DNA from 3 places in the Streptomyces sp. NPDC096311 genome. Region 2 is predicted to be linked to each of the others. Evidence: riboswitches for the same ligand, from Rfam matches in the RefSeq annotation. Region 2 holds a riboswitch; each other region holds the start of a gene.
What was found. Region 2 has a riboswitch for cyclic di-AMP ahead of ACIRA5_RS49310 (peptidoglycan DD-metalloendopeptidase family protein). Riboswitches for the same ligand answer to the same signal wherever they lie in the genome.

Region 1 (5,113 bases), on a different contig from region 2:
GCGCAGGATCCGCACACACGCGCTGTGGAAGGTCATCACCCACATCGCGTTCGCGCGCGGGCCGACGAGCTGCTCGACGCGCTCCTTCATCTCGCCCGCGGCCTTGTTCGTGAAGGTGATCGCGAGGATCTGGCCGGGGTGGACATGGCGCTCGCCCAGCAGATGGGCGATGCGGTGGGTGAGCACCCGGGTCTTGCCGGAGCCCGCGCCGGCCACGATGAGCAGCGGGGAGCCGGAGTGCACCACGGCCGCGCGCTGGTTCTCGTTCAGCCCGTCCAGCAGGGCCGCCGGGTCCACGGCGGGGCGGGGCGCGCCGTCGCGGTAGTAGGCGTCCCTGCTCGCGGGCGCGTCGAAGCGGCCGCCGAACAGGTCGTCCGGAAGCGGCTCCGGCGCTCCGTCCTCGGGCGGCGGCGGGGGCTCTTCCTCGTGGGCCCCGGAAGGCTGGAGGTCCGCCAGAAAGCTGTCATCAAAGAGGCTGCTCATCGCTCTCCGAGTCTAGGCGGCCCCACTGACAACCCGCGGCCACCCTGAAAACCCGACCGGTTTTCCGCGACGGCACATGGTCTCTTTACGTGACCGCGCCTGATCCCTTTCCACCGGCCTTTCCGCCGCCCTTGCCACCGCGGACGCCGTCACCGTTCAGGATCGTTTCATTACGGTCAGCCACAACCAGTCCCGATCAATGGCCGCCAGGACCAAGGTCACAAAAATGTATCGGGCATATCGCACATCAAACTTCACAGAACACTTATGAGTTGGCTAGCGTGCCGGGCAGGCCGCTCGACCCAACCGGCGAACACCGCCGGGCCGTGCGGCCTCCGCCGAGTCCGGTGCGCCCGTGTGGCAGCCGGAGCCGGGGACCCAACCGACCTTGGGGTGAATCGGTCCAATTGTCCGCTGGGGCAGGGACCGTAGGGCAAACCTTCCGGAAGTACCCGCCCGAACCCGACAGCTAACTCGGTAGGCGGATGACGGAAGGAGTCGCCACCTTGGCGTCGCATCGCAAGTGGAGTCCTACGGGTACGCGCATAGCGGGTATACGGACTCCCGCCCTCGCCACGGCGGCCCTCACCTCCGTGGCCCTGCTCTCCCAGACGGCGAACGCCGCGCCCTCGGCCGACTCCAAGCCGAGCATCGAAGAGGTCGAGAAGAAGGTCGACGACCTCTACCACCAGGCCGAGACGGCGACCGAGAAGTACAACGCGACCAGGGAGAAGACCGCCCAGCAGCGCAAGCGCGTCGACTCCCTCCTCGATGACGTGGCCCAGCGCACCGAGAAGCTCAACACCGCGCGCGAGGAACTGGGTTCGTTCGCCGCGGCGCAGTACCGCACCGGCGCCGCCGCCCCCGACACCGCGAGCCTCCTGCTGGCCGACAATCCGCAGGACTACTTCGACCAGACCCAGCTGATGAACCGTCTGACCACCCGCCAGAAGGCGGCCGTCGACGACTACGTCACTGAGCAGGCCGCCACCACGAAGAAGCGCGCGGAGGCCTCTGAGAGCCTGCAGACGCTCACCACGACGCAGAGCGCGCTGAGGACGTCCAAGGCCGACGTCCAGCGCAAGCTCGCCGAGGCCCGCTCCCTGCTGTCGAAGCTGACCGCCGAGGAGAAGGCGCGGCTCGCGGCGATCGAGAAGAAGCAGCAGGAAGCGGCCGACCGCAAGGCGGCGGAGCTGGCCCAGCAGCAGGCCGCAGCGCAGAAGAAGGCCCAGGAGGCGGCCGCACAGCAGCAGACGGGTTCCGGCACCTCCGGGACCACGGGCTCCGCCGGCACCTCCGGCAGTTCGGCCACCGACTCCTCGTACACCGCCAAGGCCGACAAGGCCCTCGCCTTCGCCCGCACCCAGGTCGGCAAGCCGTACGTCTGGGGCGCGACCGGGCCCGGCTCCTACGACTGCTCCGGCCTCACGCAGGCCGCCTGGAAGGCCGCCGGCGTCGATCTCCCGCGTACCACCTGGGACCAGGTCAACGTGGGCACGACGGTCCCGCTCTCCGACATCAAGCCCGGTGACCTCGTCTTCTTCTACGACGACATCAGCCACGTCGGCCTCTACGTCGGCAACGGCATGATGATCCACGCCCCCAAGCCGGGCGCGTACGTCCGCGAGGAGTCGATCTTCTACGGCGGCGAGTCGATCATCCACAGCGTGGTGCGTCCGGCCTAACGCCTCGCCGCCCGGCACGCGCGCGTGGGGCTCATCGAGCTCCACGCGCGCGTGGCCCGCCGCCAACCCGCTCGAAGGTCCTTAGCATCGGGCCCATGTCAGCCATCTCCCCGCCCGGCACCCGGCGGACCGGCCTGCGCAGCTGGTGGGCGCAGAGTCCGCCGGGCGCCGGAGCCGCGATCCTGGCCACCGGCATCATCTCGATCGGGCTGGAGCAGACCGGCTACGAGATCCTGTCCCGGATCGTGCTGGCCCTGGCGGCCGTCGGCTGGCTCGGGCTCGCCGCGGCCTTCGTCGTACGGCTGCTGCGGGAGCGGGAGCGGTGGCTGACGGAGGCCGGTACACCGAGCGCGCTCACCGCGGTCGCGGCGACCACCGTGCTCGGCACGCGGCTGGTCACGCTGGGGTGGAAGGTGCCGGCCGAGGCCCTGCTCGCCCTGTCGGCGGCGCTCTGGCCGGGGCTGCTCCTCCTGGTCGTACGGCAATGGCGGCCCCGTATGCCCGGAGGGGTGTTCCTCGGCTGTGTGGCCACGCAGGGGCTCGCGGTGCTGGGCGCGACGCTCGCCCCCGCGACGCACACGGACTGGCTCGCTCACACCGCGCTGGTGCTGTTCTGGCTGGGGCTCGTGCTCTACGCGGCGGCACTGTTCTACTTCGACTACCGCGAGGTCGCCACGGGCGCCGGGGACCAGTGGGTCGCAGGCGGCGCGCTCGCCATCTCGGCGCTGGCGGGGTCGAAGCTGATCCTCGCGTACCAGGCGAACATCTATCTGTGGAACAACGACGACAACGGCGTGCTGCGCTGGGTGACCGAGGCGCTGCTCGTGCTCGTCCTCGGCTCGTACTGCGTGCTGGCCGTGGCGGAGGCCCTGTGGCCCCGACCGCGCTACGACGTGCTGCGCTGGGCGACCGTGTTCCCGCTGGGGATGACGGCGGTGGCGACGCTGTCGGTCGCGGCCGCCATCGGCGTCGGCCGGCTCAGGGGGCTCGGGCAGGTGCTGCTGTGGATCTCGGTCGCGGCGTGGCTGGCGGTGGCGGCCGTAGCGGTCAGGCGTCCGCGGGAGCCGTAGCGGGCGGGCGTCCGCGGGAGCCGTAGCGGGCGGGCGCATCCGTAACGCTGTCCGGAAGCGCCGTAGCCGTCCGTGGGGGCCTTCGGGGGGACGTCAGGTCCAGAGCACTGCGATGAAGATGTTCGCGGTCGTGAGCAGCCCTACGAGCCCGAACAGGCCCTTGTCCACCTTCTCGTCGTCCCGCTTCACATAGACGAGTCCGAGGATCACGATCAGCAGGGCGAGCTTCACGCCGATCTTGAGGGTGTTGACCGAGTGGTCGTCTGCCTGGTTGAGGCCGACAAGGGCGACGCCCGTGACCAGCATGGTCAGCGCGCCGTGCAGCATGGCGGGGACGAACCGGGCGGTGCCCTGGCCCATCGCCTTCATCTGGGTGAGGAAACCACCGAGGAGCGAGGCGATGCCGATGATGTGCAGGCCGACGAAGAGATGGATGAGTACGTCCATGGAGCCGGAGCCTAATCGGAGGCCCTGCCCCCTCTTGTCACCGGCCCACCCCCTGTAGACCCGTACCACCTGGGAACCACCGATTGCCCCGGAACCGCCCCATCGGTCATCACACCGCGTGAAGTCGACTGCGCCGGGCCGGGATCACGGTCACATACGGTCGCCCTGCGATCCAGTGACGCCACTTCCGTACATGGCGTTACCGGGACATCACTCTCAGGTTTAGCGTCCTCCACCAGGTGACCGGCTCCCCACCGCCGCCCGGGCCAGGGGCGGCAGCCGGACACCACCGCCGAGAAAGGTCCGGCGGCGGCCCGCTCCCCCTGTGTGGGCCGCCGCCGGACGTGTCCCCCGCTGACCGCGCTCGTCCCCGGCGGTCGTAGGCAAGTCCCCGGGAAGGATGTGGGCCCTCGTGGCAGCGCACCGAAAGCCCAGACAGCGCTCGCTCGGTGGAAACACGGCCCGCACAGCCGCGACCATCGCCCTCGCGGGCGCGGCCACGGCGACGGGCTTCGACGGGACGGGGCACGCGGACCCGCAGCTGTCGCCGGCACAGGTGAAGGCCAAGGTGGACAAGTTGTACGAGGAGGCGGAGGTCGCCACCCAGAAGTACGACGGCGCGAAGGACAAGGCCGACAAGGCCGAGCAGCGGCTGAACGCACTGCGCGACGAGGCGGCACGCAAGGAGGACCGGCTCAACACGGCACGGGACGCGCTGGGTTCGATCGCCGCCGCGCAGTACCGCAGCGGAGGCCTGGACCCCGCGCTGCAGCTCGCGCTCTCCGACGACCCCGACCAGTATCTGGAAGGGGCCGCGTTCGCCGAGCGGGCCGGCAGCCGGCAGGCGGAGGCCGTGGCCCGGGTGCGCAAGCAGCTGCGGGAGATCGAGCAGCTGCGCGGGGCCGCGCATGTCGAGCTGGCCTCGCTCAAGTCGCGTCAGGCGGAGCTCAAGCGGGCCAAGAAGACGATCACCGGGAAGCTGGACACGGCGCGGCAGCTGCTGTCGCGCCTCACCGACGAGCAGCGCGCACAGCTCGGGGACCTGGGAGTGGCCGGGGGCGCCGGGGGCATGGGAAGCGCCGGGCAGCGCGCCTCGCGCTCCGCCGCGCGGGACCTCGGCCCGGTGCCGTCGCCCGGCTCCGTCGCGGCACCCAACTCGCGTGCGGCGGAGGCCGTCGCGTACGCCTACGGGAAGCTCGGCAGCCCCTACGTCTGGGGCGCCACCGGGCCCGACGCCTTCGACTGCTCGGGCCTGGCCCAGGCCGCGTACCGCGCCGCGGGCATCTCGCTGCCGCGCACGACGTACGCGCAGATCAACGCCGGACACCGGGTCTCACGGTCCGAACTCCGCCCCGGTGACCTGGTGTTCTTCTACTCGGGCATCAGCCACGTGGGCATCTACGTCGGAAACGGCCAGATGATCCACGC
Region 2 (5,113 bases):
ACTGGCAGGCCGGTGCCCCGGGCCGCGGAATGCAGGCCCTGCGGGTGCACGTCCCCTACGGCTCGCAGGGCGACATCGTGCGCGTCCACCCCGGTGAGGAGTGGCTCTACGTCCTCCAGGGGCGGCTGCGGCTGCGCCTCGGGGACACCGCCCAGGTGCTCGCCCCCGGGGACAGCGCGCACTTCGACTCGCTGACCCCGCACCGCATCGCGGCTGCCGATCAGTCGGGGGCCGACCTCCTCTTCGTACACACCCTGCTGCAGAGCCCCACCGCCGCGCTGTGTCTCGGCCCGGCGGCAGGACACCCGACCATGGGAGAGCTGTCATGACGGAATCCACGCAACCCCCGGAGTCCACGGAATCCGCCGACCTCGCCCCTCGGCGGCGCATGGTCGAGAAGTTCCCCCGCGCCCTGTGGGTACGTCTCTTCATCTACATCGCCGTCGGCCACCTCTTCGCGGCCTTCATCTATCTGCTGTTCGAGCTGGGCGGGCAGAACCAGTAGCCCAGGGTTCAGTCCAGCAGGCGCTCGCGCAGCCGCTCCCGCTGCTCGGGCGTGACCCCCAGCCCCTGCTCCAGGTAGGCGTCGATGCCGCCCCAGGTCTCCTCGATCGTCTCGAAGGCCGCGGTCAGATACTCGGCGCGGGCGTCGAACAGGGGACTGAGCAGCTCCATGACCTCGGGGGAGCGGGCCGCTTCCGAGGAGCCGGTGCGGCGCACCTTGTAGCGGCGGTGGGTCGCGTTCGACTCCAGGTAGTCGGCCACGATCGCGTCGCGCTCGACGTCGAGGGCGAGGAGCGTCACGGCTATGGAGAGGCCCGCGCGGTCCTTGCCCGCCGCGCAGTGCATCAGCGCGGGCACGCTGTCCTCGGCCAGGGCGTGCAGCACGTGGGAGTGCTCGGCCGTGCGCTCCTTGACGATCGTGCGGTAGGAACCGATCATCCGGTTCGCCGCCTTGCCGTCGCCGAGGTGGCCGCGCAGCTGTTCGACGTCACCCTCACGGACCATCTTCCAGAACTCGCTGCCGTCGGCAGGGTCGGTGAGCGGAAGGTTCACGTTCCGTACACCGGGCAGATCGACGTCCGGCCCCTCCAGCTTCTGGTCCGCGGCATTGCGGAAGTCGAAGACCGTGTGCAGCCCGAGAGAGGAGAGGAACGCGGCGTCCTCCTCCGTGGCGTGCGCGAGATGACCACTGCGGAACAGCCGTCCGTAGCGCACTCGCCGGCCGTCCACGGTGGGCAGGCCGCCCACGTCTCGGAAGTTGCGCACTCCGGCCAGCTCCGGCTCGGTCGACGGCACCTGCTGCGTCACGGGGACTCCTCCCATTGGACCGCCGGCACTGCTCGGCGACGCTCGCCGACGGGAATCGCGCTTTCGACGATACGACATGGGTTCCTCAGGCAATGAAGTTGTCCACAGCCGTTGCCTCCCGCGTGAGACGCCGTTGATGATGTTGGTGATTGAGTGCGGATGTTCGAATCTGTGAGGGTTTGATGATCGATATCGGCGAAGATGGTCGTACGTGGCTTCTTTCGGGTCCCACGAGCAGCTACGCACTACGGCTGACCGACCTCGACGAACTGCTCCATCTCCACTGGGGGCCACGGATCGCCCTCGCCGACGCCGAGTCGCTGGCCGACCTGCCCGGCCCGCCGTACCGGCCCTTCGAGTCCCGGCTCGACGGGCGCGAGGAGTATCCCGTCGAGGGCGGCCCCCGCTTCGTACGCCCGGCGCTGTCCGTACGGACGCAGGAGCGGCGCGGCACCGAGTGGCGTTTCGAGACGTCCTTCGTGGAGCAACACGCCGACGGCGACGAACTGCGGCTGCGCTTCGCGGACGACGGGCTCGGCATCACCCTGCACTACCGGATGCGCGGCGACGTCGTCGAGCGCTGGGTGACCCTGGCCAACGAAGGACCTTCCCTGGAGCTGCTGCGCGCGGACTCCGCGACCTGGACGCTGCCCGAGCGCGACGGGTGGCGCCTCTCCCAGCTGCACGGGCGGTGGGCGGCCGAGTCCCGACTCGCGCGCTCCCCCCTCACCTACGGTGAGAAGGTCATCGGCAGCCGCCGCGGGCACACCGGGCACCAGCACCTGCCGTGGGTCGCGCTGGACAGCGGGGCGAGTGAGGAGAGCGGCGAGGTCTACGGGTGCGCGCTCGGCTGGTCGGGCTCGTGGCGGATGTGCGTGGCCCAACTCCCCGACGCGCGCGTGCAGATCTCCGCCGGCGCCGGGTACGACGACTCCGGACTGCTGCGCCTGGAGACGGGGGAGTCGTACACCACCCCCGTCTTCGCGGGGCTGTGGAGCGACGGCGGCTTCGGCGCGGCGAGCCGGACGTGGCACGCGTACCAGCGGGCGTTCGTGATCCCGGACGCGGACCAGGACCGGCCGGTGCTCTTCAACTCCTGGGAGGCGACCCACTTCGACATCTCCGAGGAGCGGCAGCGGGAGCTGGCCCGGCGGGCCGCGGAGATGGGCGTCGAGCTGTTCGTCGTCGACGACGGCTGGTTCGGGGCACGGACGAGCGACCGCGCCGGGCTCGGCGACTGGGCCCCCAACCCGGACCGCTTCCCGCAGGGTCTGAAGCCGCTCGCCGACGACGTGCACGCGCTCGGCATGCAGTTCGGGATCTGGGTCGAGCCGGAGATGGTCAACCCGGACAGCGAGCTGTACCGCGCGCACCCCGACTGGGTGCAGTTCCAGCCGGGGCGGACCAGGACGGAGTTCCGCAACCAGCTCGTCCTCAACCTCGCCCGACCGGATGTCCAGGAGTACCTGTGGGAGCAGCTCGACGGTCTGCTCTCGAGCGCCCCGATCGACTATGTGAAGTGGGACTTCAACCGCTGCTTCACGGACGCCGGTTGGCCCGGTGAGCCGTATCCGCAGAAACTGTGGGTCGAGCACGTGGAGGCCCTGTACGGGCTCCTGGACCGGCTGCGCGCCGAGCATCCCGGGGTCGCCTTCGAGTCCTGTTCGGGCGGTGGCGGCCGGATCGACCTCGGCGTCATGGCGCGTACGGACCAGGTGTGGACCTCCGACAACACCGACCCGCTCGACCGGCTCGCCATCCAGCACGGCTTCAGCCAGATCCACCCGGCCCGGATCATGGCCGCCTGGGTCACCGACAGTCCGAACGCGCAGCTCAACGGTCGGATCAGTTCGCTGCGCTTCCGGTTCGTGAGCGCCATGGCCGGGGTGCTGGGGGTCGGCGGTGACCTGGCCGACTGGAGCGAGGCGGACCTCGTCGAGGCGCGGGAGTGGGTGGAGCTCTACAAGGAGATCCGGCCGGTCGTGCAGCGCGGCGACCTCTACCGGCTGCGGCCTCCGGAGGGCGGGCTGAGCGCCGTGCAGTACGTCCACGGCGACGAGACCGTCGTCCTCGCCCTGCTCCAGGCCCAGCGTCACGGCGAGCCGGTCGCCCCGCTCCGGTTGCGCGGGCTCGATGCGAGCGCCGCGTATGAATGCCGCGAAACGGGCGAAATGCATCGAGGTGCGGTGCTGCTGCATCACGGGTTGCGGACGAGGCTGCGCGGGGACTTTGATGCGGCAGTTGTCCGACTACGTCGTATGTGAGCGATCTGCCCTTATTGATGCCTTAATTCCAACTGGACCTGGAATAAAGGACCGTGGTGTGACCTGCGTGAGCAGCGTCATATTCGTGACGATGCGTTGCGGGCCCGCTTTCTCGATCCGCCCGAATTCCCGGGTAGTTCGAGAGACCGCGGAGATCATTGTCCACGGAGGGTGACCGGAATTCCGGCCTGGATCAAGAAAGGCACGTGCACAGAAAAGCCACATGGTTGGCGATGCGCCTCCATCTCGCTTACGTTCGCCCTCAATCCGGACGGACGCCCAATCCTGCCGCCGCCCGGTATCCGCACACCCACCGGTAACCGGCAGGAGCGGGGGACCCACAGGTACCACGCCTGTTCCGGTCTCCGGAACGGCTAGGGGTATAGCCGCGCAGCCGCGTGGCCGGGCATCTCCAGCCCGCACCCGACAGCTCACCTCGCAGGCGCCGGAGAGGAATTCTTCATGCCCGCGAAGGGTAAGCACCGCCGACCCAAGTCCCAGCGTTTCTCACGCTCGATCGCCGTGGCCGGAACCGGTGGTGCCGCCCTTGCGCTGCCGCTGATGGGGACCGCCGGTGCCCATGCCGCGACGCCGACGGCCGCGGTTTCGTCCACTCCGGAAAAGACCGCGATCATTTACGGCGCGGCGGTTTCGGAAAAGACCGTGACGGTTTCGGAAAAGACGGCGACGACGTCCACGGTCTCGACGAAAACCTATTCGGTGAAGGCCGGCGACTGGCTCTCCAGGATCGCCGAGCGGCAGCACGTCAGCGGCGGCTGGCAGAAGCTCTACTCCGACAACCGCCAGGCCATCGGCAGCGACCCCTCGCTGATCCACCCCGGCCTGAAGCTCACGATCGGCGAGAGGGCCGCGTCGACCGACGACACCAAGCCGTCGACCAAGACGTCCACGCAGTCGTCCGCCAAGACGTCCACGCGGTCGTCGGCGCAGTCGGCCACCGGGTCGTCCGGCGCGGCGGACGCGCCCAAGACCCAGGCCGCCGCCCCCCGGGTCACCGGCACCGCCACCGACACCGGTTACACCCTGCCGGTCGGGGGCGCCACCATCGGCACCGGCTACAAGGTCGCCGGCAGCATGTGGTCCAGCGGCTATCACACCGGCGTGGACTTCGTGGTCCCGACCGGCACCACCATCAAGGCCGTCGCCGCCGGCACCGTCGTATCGGCCGGCTGGGGTGGCGCGTACGGCAACCAGGTCGTCATCCAGCACGCCGACGGCCGGTACTCGCAGTACGCCCACATGTCCGCCCTGTCCGTCTCGGCGGGCCAGACCGTGACCGAGGGCCAGCAGATCGGCCTCTCCGGCGCGACCGGCAACGTCACCGGTCCGCACCTGCACTTCGAGATCCGCACCACCCCGAACTACGGCTCGGACATGGACCCGGTCGCGTATCTGCGCTCGCACGGTGTCGCCGTCGGCTGACACCCGCCGCGCCTCTCACGTCCTCGAGGGTCGGGGCCCCCCCCCCCCCGGGGCCCCCCCCCCCCGCGCGCCCCCCGCCCCCCCCCGGGTTTTTG
Region 3 (5,113 bases), on a different contig from region 2:
GGACCGGTACCGGGAGCCCGGAGAGCCCGGTGGGTCCCGGCAGCTCTCCGAGGCTCTCCGACCCCACTAGCCATATCGGCCATATAAGCGATATCAGCCATATCGGCAATATCGGTCATGCTGGCCGCATCGGCCCCGGCAGTCGTATCAGCCCTACCGGCCCCGCCGGCCCCGCCGGCCCCACCAGTCCCGTCAGTAGGGCCCGTTGACGTTGTCGATCGAGCCGTACCTCGCCGCCGCGTAGTTGCAGGCGGCCGTGATGTTCGCGACCGGGTCGTAGGGGTTCATCGACGTGCCGGGCACGTGGTAGGCCTTGAATGTGGGGTCGATGACCTGGAGCAGGCCCTTGGAGGGGATGCCGGCCTTGGCGTTGGAGTCCCAGTTATTGATGGCCAGGGGGTTTCCGGAGGACTCGCGCATGACGTTGCGGTGGATGCCGTTGTAGGTGCCGGGGATCTTGGCGCGGGCCATGATGTCCAGCGAGTGCTTGATCCATCCGTCGAGGTTGTTCGCGTACGTCTTCGAGGTGGTGGGCGCCGTCTTTGCCGGGGTCTTCTTGGTGGTGTTTTGGACGGTTTTGGTGCCCACGGTCAGGGTGAGACCCGGACGGAGCGTCGTCGGGTCGGGGCCTATGACCGCGCGGTTGGCGGCGTACAGCTTCGCCGGGCCGCCGCTCGTGGGGTACTTCTTCGCGATCGTGGCCAGGGTGTCGCCCGCGACCACCTTGTACGTGATGAGCTGGACATCGGTGCTGGTGGCCGTGGCGGCCTGCGCGCAGGTCGCGCTCACGAGCGGAAGGGCGAGTGCGACTGCGCCCATTCCTGCGGCGAGGATGCCCCGGGTGAGCATGCCCTGGATCTTGAAGTTGCGGTGCTTGCCTCGTGCGGACATGGCGAATTCCTCTCCGGCGCCTGCGAAGTGAGCTGTCGGGTTCGGGCGGGAGCTGCCCGGCCGCACGGTGTGTGCGACGTCACCCCTAGCCGTTCCGGTGTCCGGATCGGCGGCTTACCTGGGTCCCCCGCTCCTGCCGTGCGTGTGTGTGGGTGGCTGGGATATTCCGGTCGGCGGCTGGATTGGGCGGTCCGTCCGGATCGACGTGAACGTATGCGAGAGCACATGTCCGGAACAAGCCCTCATTTCCCGGTGTAGATCGCTTTCACCTGGGTGATACGGGGGAGAAAATGCCCGATTAATCCGGAACGCGACGCTCAACTTGCCTTATGCAAAGGGGGAGTCGTCAAGAGGGGATAAAGAGCCCACTTCGCATGGGAGTGACCCAATTCACGCGGCCAAGCGGAAATAAAGCGGCACTGACGGCAAATCGGACATCACGCTTCGAGTGTCCAGGCCGGTGAGCCCGCGGGCGGAGCCGGGCGGACCTCCCACACGGACAGGTCCGTGTCGGGGTCGTCGTCGGGCAGCCGGCGTGCATGGGGCTTGAAGTAGAGGCCGTAGGCCCAGTATTCGGGGAGTTCGTGGCACATCAGGTCCGGGTAGGACCCGAACTCCTGCCCCGCGTAAGCCCTGTTGATCCTCGCCACCGCCTCGGCCCGGGGGATCCCGAAACGCGTGACCATCTCGTCGGCCATCTCGCGGAAGTACGCGAGCGTCCCCTCGTCCAGGGCCATCAGGAACTCACCGGTCCGCGCCATGCTCTGCAGGGTTGCCCATGCCGCGGCCGGGTCTCCAGTCAGCCGTCCGGGGGATTCTTCTCTCCCAGGTCCGATGGAAGACCACCTCGTTGCCGTCCTTGCAGGTCAGCTCGTTCGAGGTGATGAACTCCCGGGCGTCGCAGCTGAGTTCGGAGCGTGTCTCGACCTGGGCGTCCCAGGGCAGCTCCGGGCGGTGCGGACGGATCGACCTCGTCGAGCGGGTGCGGGCGGAGAGCGGGTCCGGCTCGTGGATGGTGTACGTGTCCCGGGCGTCCTCCGTGCGTTCGAGGTCGTCCGGGTGGACACGGGTGCCGTCCTGGCGAGGGTCGACCTCCAGTCGCCACTCGCCCCTCGCCACGTCACGGGCGACCAGGCGCTCGGGGCGGGGCTCGTCAAAGGTGGCCGGGGATGTCACTCCCAGGGGTTCGGACTGCTCCGGCTCCTCGAAGGTGATCCTCAGGTCCGACTCCCTTGCTCGCACCGGAAGTTCGAGGGAACTGCCCGCCGGGTCCAGGACGAACCCCGCCGTCGAGCCCGGCTGGGGCCAGATCCACGGCCAGCAGGCGGTGGACAGGGAGAGCCGGATGCGGTGGCCGGGTGGGAATGCGGGGCCGATGGCGGTCAGGTCGAAAAGCACGTCCTCCGTAGAGCCCGGTTTCCAGGAGACCGCCTGGTCGGGGCCGTAGCGCGCTGTCAGGTTCAGAGCACCCCGGGTCACCAGCGTCGAGGAACCGTCGGCAGCGACGTCGCACACCCGGGCGATCACCTGGCCCCAGGGGGAGTGGGACGTCAGGCGGAGGCGGACCCTGGGGCGCCCCAGGATCCAGGTCTCCCCCGGGACCTCGAACTCGAAGCAGGCCGATCTCGCGTCCTCCTCCCGCTGGTTCGGCGGCAGGTCCGCGTCGTTCCCGACGGGGCGGAAACGGCCCGCGTCCACGCCCGTGTGCTGAGGGGAGCGCACCAGCACCGGTGCGCCCCGCAGTGCGTACGCGATCGGGGTCACGGAGGGGGAGGGGCAGGCGGCGTCGCCCACCCAGTGGCCGGGAACGGACGGGTACGTCGTCGCCGGGGGTGCGCGGCCAGGACGTAGGAGGGCGGGAGGGGCTCCGCCATGACGTCACGGTTGCTCACGCCGGGGTCCGGATCGCCGTCCACTCCGGGCACTGGGTCGTCGTCCCTCCGGGGTCCGGATCGTCATCCACGCCGGGCCCTGGATCGCCGTCCACGCCAGGGCCCGGATCGGCGGTCGCACCGGGGTCGGGATTGTCATCCACGCCGAGTCCGGGATTGTTGATCACGCCGAGGCCAGGATGGCCGATCGCGTCGGGGCCGGGGCCGGGGCCGGGGCCGCGGTCGGGGTCGGCGGCAGGCCCGGGCTCGGTGACGCGCGTACCGGTCGGTCTGAGCCAGTGGTCCCACCACCTCAGCGTCTCCTGGAGGAAACCGATCGCCGGGCCCGGCGGCAGGCCCCGGTCGGGTACGGGTGGCACCAGGGGTCGATCAGGCCGCGCACACGGTCGACGGGAAGGCGTTCGACCAGCCGCAGCACCGTGTCGCAGTACGGGTCGTGCCAGCCGCCCACCTCGCGCACGGCGGCCCGGATCCCGCCGTATCCCCCGTCCTCGCGCACACCGGCGTGGCGCCAGTACGCGTCCCGGTTCGGGTGGGACAGCCACGTATGGATGAACGGCTCCGCCGTCTCCAGGCGCTTCACCCACATGTCGCGCCACATCGCCCGGCCCCCGTGCGCCGGATCCGGCGGACGGGCGACGTCGGCGAGCGCCGTCGCCGCCCGGGAAGGCGTCTCGACGGCGAGGACGGAACCTCCCATGCGATGCCTGTCGTTGTCATAGGGATCGTCGTTGTCATAGGGATCGTCGGGTCCCACAGACCGTGCCGATCGCCTTGAGCGGTTCGGGCGCGAGGGTCGCGATCCGGAGGGAGGTGAAGCCGCCCCGGGAGACGCCGAACATGCCCACCGCGCCGCTGCACCAGGGCCGGTCCGCCAGCCAGTGGATCACTTCCACCCCGTCGGCCCGCTCACTCTCCCCGTACGGGTCCGTCGGCACGCCCTCCGAGTTGCCGTAACCGCGGGCATCCACCCGGACGGAGGTGTAGCCGTGGCCCGCGTACCAGGGGTGGCGCTGCCAGTCGCGTGGCGCGGTCCGGTCGGTGAGCCGGTCCGGGAGATATTCGAGGAGCGCGGGGACGGGCGCGTCGGTCAGCGGGCGCCACGCGCGCGCAGGCGGGTGCCGTCCGGGAGAGGGATCCACAGATCCTCGTGAGTCGTCTCGTGCGAGAAGGACGTACGGATGTGCATGCTCATCACGGTGTCCTGGGTGTCCTCGGTGTCCTTGGTGCCCTGGGGTCGTCCTCGGTGCTCCGGTCGTCGTCGGCGGTCGGCCCTCAACAACGTCCGATCAGTCAATACGTCTCATGTCAGGTCGTATCGACTGATCAAGAACATAGCGCCCGTGATCCCGTACCGCCCGGGTGCGGGACTGTCTGCCGCTCGGGGGACATCGGGTGGCGGGGGAGAGGGAAGTCGGGAGGAAGTCGACAGTGGGGACGGTGGGCGCTCGTGGTGATCGAAACGTGACCGGATACGCTGACTTGAGTGATGGCAGCGACACATCGACAAACCGTGTCATCGACCGAATGATCGACCGAGTTCGCCATGTGATCGTCAGCAGACAGGAGAACCTCTCGTGACCGTCGTCGGGCCGTTCGGGCTGAGCGTGCGGGACCAGGCTCTCGAAGCCGATGTCCAGGCCGGATTGACGGCTGTGGAGGAGGGCTTGCTCGAAGTCACCAAGAGCGAGGTCCCCTTCATCACAGAGGCCGCGCAGCACCTGCTGCGCGCCGGCGGGAAGCGGTTCCGTCCGCTGCTCGTGATGCTCGCCGCGCAGTTCGGTGACCCCTACGCGCCGGGTGTCGTGCCCTCGGCCGTGGTCGTCGAGCTGACCCATCTCGCCACCCTGTACCACGACGACGTGATGGACGAGGCCGACGCGCGGCGCGGCGTGCCCAGCGCGAACACCCGCTGGGGCAACTCGGTCGCCGTGCTCACCGGCGACTTCCTCTTCGCGCGCGCGTCCCACACCCTGGCCGACCTCGGGCCCGAGGCCGTCCGTATCCAGGCCGAGGCGTTCGAGCGGCTCGTCACCGGACAGATCCTGGAGACGGCGGGACCGCGCGACGGGCGCGACCCGGTCGACCACTACCTCGACGTGCTCGGCGGCAAGACCGGCTCGCTGGTCGCCGTGGCGTGCCGGTTCGGCGCGATGATGTCGGGCGCCGACGAGACGGTCGTGGACGTGCTGACGCAGTACGGGGAGCGGCTGGGCGTCGCCTTCCAGCTCGCGGACGATGTGCTGGACATCGCCTCCGACTCGCACGAGTCCGGGAAGACGCCGGGTACGGACCTGCGCGAGGGCATCGCCACGCTGCCGGTGCTGCGG

Region 1: another riboswitch for cyclic di-AMP. It lies ahead of ACIRA5_RS12415 (NlpC/P60 family protein); the one in region 2 lies ahead of ACIRA5_RS49310 (peptidoglycan DD-metalloendopeptidase family protein).
Region 3: another riboswitch for cyclic di-AMP. It lies ahead of ACIRA5_RS13690 (transglycosylase SLT domain-containing protein); the one in region 2 lies ahead of ACIRA5_RS49310 (peptidoglycan DD-metalloendopeptidase family protein).

The regions. Positions count from the first base shown of each region.
Region 1 is NZ_JBIWFN010000004.1:184,999-190,111, forward strand. It holds gene pcrA (DNA helicase PcrA) at 1-483, opposite strand, end outside; cyclic di-AMP (ydaO/yuaA leader) riboswitch at 810-983, shown strand; gene ACIRA5_RS12415 (NlpC/P60 family protein) at 990-2,168, shown strand; gene ACIRA5_RS12420 (tellurite resistance/C4-dicarboxylate transporter family protein) at 2,264-3,238, shown strand; gene ACIRA5_RS12425 (hypothetical protein) at 3,332-3,685, opposite strand; gene ACIRA5_RS12430 (NlpC/P60 family protein) at 4,098-5,113, shown strand, end outside.
Region 2 is NZ_JBIWFN010000033.1:81,472-86,584, forward strand. It holds gene ACIRA5_RS49290 (helix-turn-helix domain-containing protein) at 1-329, shown strand, start outside; gene ACIRA5_RS49295 (DUF6126 family protein) at 389-505, shown strand; gene ACIRA5_RS49300 (tyrosine-protein phosphatase) at 514-1,311, opposite strand; gene ACIRA5_RS49305 (alpha-galactosidase) at 1,494-3,575, shown strand; cyclic di-AMP (ydaO/yuaA leader) riboswitch at 3,877-4,035, shown strand; gene ACIRA5_RS49310 (peptidoglycan DD-metalloendopeptidase family protein) at 4,038-5,018, shown strand.
Region 3 is NZ_JBIWFN010000004.1:451,537-456,649, reverse strand. It holds gene ACIRA5_RS13695 (HAD family hydrolase) at 1-70, shown strand, start outside; gene ACIRA5_RS13690 (transglycosylase SLT domain-containing protein) at 193-891, opposite strand; cyclic di-AMP (ydaO/yuaA leader) riboswitch at 896-1,056, opposite strand; gene ACIRA5_RS13685 (hypothetical protein) at 1,329-1,652, opposite strand; partial or broken gene ACIRA5_RS13680 (CocE/NonD family hydrolase) at 1,636-3,972, opposite strand; gene ACIRA5_RS13675 (polyprenyl synthetase family protein) at 4,361-5,113, shown strand, end outside.